DNA from 2 places in the Streptomyces sp. NPDC043896 genome. Region 2 is predicted to be linked to the other one. Evidence: riboswitches for the same ligand, from Rfam matches in the RefSeq annotation. Region 2 holds a riboswitch; the other holds the start of a gene.

Region 1 (2,376 bases), on a different contig from region 2:
CCGGGCCAAGGAGCCGGTCGCGTGAGCCGGGTGCGCGGGGCGCTGGCGAAGGCCCGGTACTACATACGGGAGTTCTCCGGCGAGGCCGCGTACGACCGCTACGTCGCGCACGCCCGCGCGCACGACCCGGACGCGGAGGTCATGACCCGCCGCGCCTTCGAGCGGGCCCGCACCGACGCCCGCGAAGCGGACCCCCGGGAGGGCTTCCGCTGCTGCTGAGCGGTACGTGAAGGGGCCCCGCCGGTCCTCCGGCGGGGCCCCTTCGGCGTGGCCGGGGTCAGCGCACCCAGTCCTTGAGGACCTCGGTCTGGAGGGTGATGCCGACCGGGTCGGGGAGCTCGATGTCCTTCCCGTACGGCACCGTGTGGACCATCTCGTACCACTGGCCGTTGGGCTGGCTGTGGACGGAGACTTCGCACTTGGCGCGGTCGATCAGCAGGTACACGGGGATACCCGTCTCCGCATAGGCGCGCGGCTTCTCGACATGGTCCCGGCGCACCGTCTCGGAGTCCCAGGAAGTCACCTCGACGGCCATGAGAATCGGCTCCGGCTCAACCCAGTCCCCCTGCCCGACGAACGCCTTGGACGGGGCGAGCACGCCGTCCGGAATGGCCCGGCCCGTCCGGTACTCCTGAGCCTTGATTCCCTGTCCCCCATGCAGCCAGAGCTCCGGCCGATGCTGCATGCAGATCCGGGTGAGCCACTGGATGATCATCTGATGGTCGCCGTCCGGCATGGCCTTGCTCCTGATGACTCCGTCGACGAACTCCAGCCGCGTCCCCACCCGCTCGCGGGCCGCTATGCGCGCCACGGCTTCGAAGTCCTCAGTCGGCATGTGGGGCCTGTCGGTCATCACGGTCATGCCTCGCTCGCCTTCCTCGACGGTGCTGTCTCCGACGATAGCGGAGAGGTACGTCAGAGGGACGGGGAGTCGCGGGCGACACAACATCTAGGGGGTCACCCAGACCCCGCCCCCCACATGTATGCTCATCCTCGCTGTCGCCGCAGGGGAATCCGGTGTGAATCCGGAACTGTCCCGCAACGGTATGAAAAGTCCGAGGACCTGCCGACAGTGCGCCCGGGTCGACCGAACCGGGTGCCGACACGTCCGGGCCTCGCGGTTGGGCCGGTGGACGCCATGCGGTGCGTACGTGATCCCGTCGTGCCCGCATGCGCCTCCCCGCGCCCCGATCCGCCGACGACCGGGCCGAGCGAGGGAGAGCTCCCGCCGTGACCACCGCGCCTTCCGCACCGCGCGCCGAGTCCGTTTCTGGCGACACCACCGAAGGCCCGGGGGCCGCGCTGCTGCGTACTCTCACCGAGCTGACCGCCGACCTCCCCGACACGGACCCCGGCCGGGTCGCCGCCGCCGCCCTGCGCGGCCGCAGCGCCTCCGCCGACGAGGCCGAGCTGCGCGGGCTGGCCACCGAGGCCGCCGCCGGTCTGATCTCCGAGGACCCGGCGTACTCCCGCCTCGCCGCCCGCCTGCTGACGCTGGCCGTGGCCGACGAGGCCGCCGGCCAGGGCGCCACCTCCTTCGCCGCGTCCGTCGCCGTGGGCCACCGCGAGGGCCTGATCGCCGACCGCACCGCCGACTTCGTCGCCGCCCACGCCGCCCGCCTGGACGCGCTGGTCGAGCACGCGCTCGCCGACGGCGCCGACGACCGCTTCGGCTTCTTCGGCCTGCGCACCCTGCACAGCCGCTACCTGCTGCGCCACCCCCTCACCCGCCAGGTGATCGAGACCCCGCAGTACTTCATGCTGCGCGTGGCCTGCGGCCTCGCCGAGGACGACTCCGTGCAGTCCGTCGAGGAAGTGGCCTCGCTGTACCGGCTGATGAGCCGCCTCGACTACCTGCCGTCCTCCCCCACGCTCTTCAACTCCGGCACCCGCCACCCGCAGATGTCCTCCTGCTACCTGCTGGACTCCCCGCTGGACGAGCTGGACTCGATCTACGACCGCTACCACCAGGTGGCCCGGCTCTCCAAGCACGCCGGCGGCATCGGCCTCTCGTACTCCCGCATCCGCGCCCGCGGTTCGCTGATCCGCGGCACCAACGGCCACTCGAACGGCATCGTGCCGTTCCTGAAGACCCTCGACGCCTCCGTCGCCGCCGTGAACCAGGGCGGCCGCCGCAAGGGCGCCGCCGCCGTCTACCTGGAGACCTGGCACGCGGACATCGAGGAGTTCCTGGAGCTCCGCGACAACACCGGCGAGGACCAGCGCCGTACGCACAACCTCAACCTCGCGCACTGGATCCCGGACGAGTTCATGCGCCGCGTGAACGCCGACGCCGACTGGTCGCTGTTCTCCCCGGCCGACGTCCCCGAGCTGGTGGACCTGTACGGCGAGGAGTTCGACGCCGCCTACGTCAAG
Region 2 (2,376 bases):
GTCCGTCAGCGATCCCGACTGCGTCCCGTTCGTCGACCCGTACCGGGACACACCGCAGCCCGCCACCGTGGTACAGCGCTTCAACAGCGAAGAGAACCTGGAGTGGTCCGGGGCCACCGTACTCACGGCCCACCCCAGCCCCGCGGCAGCAGCCGCGGAGCTCGACCGGCTCCGCAAGGCCGTGCAGGGCTGCCGGGACTTCCACCTGCGCGGCAAGGCCGACGGCAAGGGCAACGGCACCCGCGTCTCGCTCACCGCGGTACAGGCGCCCGCGCAAGGCGACGAGGCCGTGGCCTACAGCCTGACGTTCTGGACCGATGTCAGTGACATCAACCCCGAGACGAAGGAAGTCCGCAGTCTCCGCAAGTTCACGGCGGTGCGCGTCGGCTCCGTGACCGCCGCATTCAACCTGAGTCCCTCTCCCTCGGTGGAAACCATGGAATTCCCGGCCGAACTCATGACACGTCAGGTGCGACGGCTGCACGACCTCCGCTGACCGCCCCCGCATACGGAGGCCGGCCCGGGCCGAGGGCGACGGTCACGTCCAGCCCCTGGAGCGGTCCGGACCCCGTGACGTGCTTTCAGGCAGCCACCGAATCGCCACTGTCCGCGACGTCGCTGCCGCGGTGAGCGTCTCGGAGACGGCATGACGGGCCGGCCAGGCCTGCCCTCCGCACAGGTAGGGTGTGAGCGCAGCTGGTTCGCCCCGTCCGCCAGGCGGGATGCGTCGTAAGAGGGAACCCGGTGGGAATCCGGGACTGCCCCGCAGCGGTGAGCGGGAACGACCGCCGTCATACGCACTGGGACCGGAGCCGGTCCTGGGAAGCGACGGCCAGTAGGTGCCCGCCGGGAGACCGGCAGGCGTGCCCGCGAGTCCGAAGACCTGCCCGTTGCCCGCATGCCGAAGCGTCATGCGGTGTCCCGAAGAACACCCTCCGGGATGCGTTCGCCGCGACTCGCGAAGGAGAGTTGACGTGGCCGACCCGACCGTCACCACAGCAGGGCGCGTCTCCAAGAATCCGGGTGACTCCCGGGTGACGCTCGCGAACATCATGAGCGAGCACGACACCAACCTCTACGGCACCATCCACGGCGGCGTGGTGATGAAGCTCATCGACGACGCGGCCGCCGCCGCGGCCGGGCGTCATGCCGATGGGCCGGCCGTCACCGTGGCCGTGGACAGGATGTCCTTCATCGCACCGGTGCGCGCCGGAGACCTGCTCAGCGTCGACGCCGAACTGGTACGTGCCGGCCGGACGTCGATGACGGTCGCCGTCCGCGTCCGGGCCGAGCGCTGGAACGCGTCGGGCCCCACCTCCGAAGTGGCCGCCGCGAGACTGACCTTCGTCGCGATAGACGCCGACGGCAGGCCGCGCTCCGTTCCCGCCCTCGACATCGCGGGGCCGGACCCCTCGTAGGCGACGGGCCGTCGCACCGGCCGGCCTGTGAGGCGCCCTGTCCTGCCCTGCCCTTCCCGGCACGTCGGGTTCGGGCAGCGGCTCCGCCTCGCCCCCGCGTGGTCGCGGCGCGATCCCTCGCGCGCGCGATCCCGTGCGTCCTTGCGGGCCCTTCCCGCGCCGCCGATGCTTATTGCATACGATGTGCAGCTGCCCATACGTTGCAGGAACAGTCTCGGCAGGACCTGCCGGGCCGGCCGGATCCCGGCACACCGGCCACAGGCTCCCGCTCGCCCTCGTCCCCCCGACGAGGCCTGAACACCTTCCGACCGATCTGCGGTGAGAGGACCACCCATGCCCCGCAACCACCCGATAGCCCTGCTGTCCGCCTTCGCCGTCACCCTGCTGATGTCCGGTTGCGCGGGCGGCTCCACCTCCCCCGCCACTTCGTCGAAGGGCGCGGCCGTCAAGGGGTTTCCGGTCACCGTCGACAACTGCGGGGTGAGCACCACCTACCAGCGTCCGCCGCAGCGCGCGGTGTCGCTGAACCAGCACGCGACCGAGGTGATGCTGTCGCTCGGCCTGGAGAAGTCGATGGTCGGCACGGGCTACCTCGACGACAAGATCCTTGCCGAGTACCAGCCCGCGTACGACAGCGTGAAGGTCCTCTCCAAGGAGTACCCCTCCTTCGAGGCCCTCCTGGAGGCCGAGCCCGACTTCGTCTACGGCGGGTGGACGTCCACCTTCGACGAGAAGGAGGGACGCAGCCGGGCTTCCTTCACCAAGGCCGGGATCGCCACCCACCTCAACATCGAGGAGTGCCCCACCGGCCCGGTGACGGTCGCCTCCATGGACGAGGAGATCCGTACCCTCGCCAAGATCTTCGGTGTGCCCGAGCGGGCCGAGGAGAGGCTGGGGACGCTGCACGCCACCCTCGACAAGGTCGAGGCCCAGCTGCGCGGCGTCAGCCCGGTCAAGC

What was found. A riboswitch is a leader RNA that binds a small molecule or an ion and turns the genes downstream of it on or off. The one in region 2 is predicted to bind cobalamin.
Region 1: another riboswitch for cobalamin. It lies ahead of AC069X_RS02725 (ribonucleoside-diphosphate reductase subunit alpha); the one in region 2 lies ahead of AC069X_RS21445 (acyl-CoA thioesterase).

What each region holds. Positions count from the first base shown of each region.
Region 1 is NZ_JBWKEE010000001.1:578,377-580,752, reverse strand. It holds gene AC069X_RS02740 (carbon starvation CstA family protein) at 1-25, shown strand, start outside; gene AC069X_RS02735 (YbdD/YjiX family protein) at 22-219, shown strand; gene AC069X_RS02730 (Uma2 family endonuclease) at 278-862, opposite strand; adenosylcobalamin-variant (AdoCbl-variant) riboswitch at 997-1,073, shown strand; gene AC069X_RS02725 (ribonucleoside-diphosphate reductase subunit alpha) at 1,231-2,376, shown strand, end outside.
Region 2 is NZ_JBWKEE010000014.1:106,053-108,428, reverse strand. It holds gene AC069X_RS21450 (hypothetical protein) at 1-496, shown strand, start outside; cobalamin riboswitch at 681-905, shown strand; gene AC069X_RS21445 (acyl-CoA thioesterase) at 975-1,418, shown strand; gene AC069X_RS21440 (ABC transporter substrate-binding protein) at 1,752-2,376, shown strand, end outside.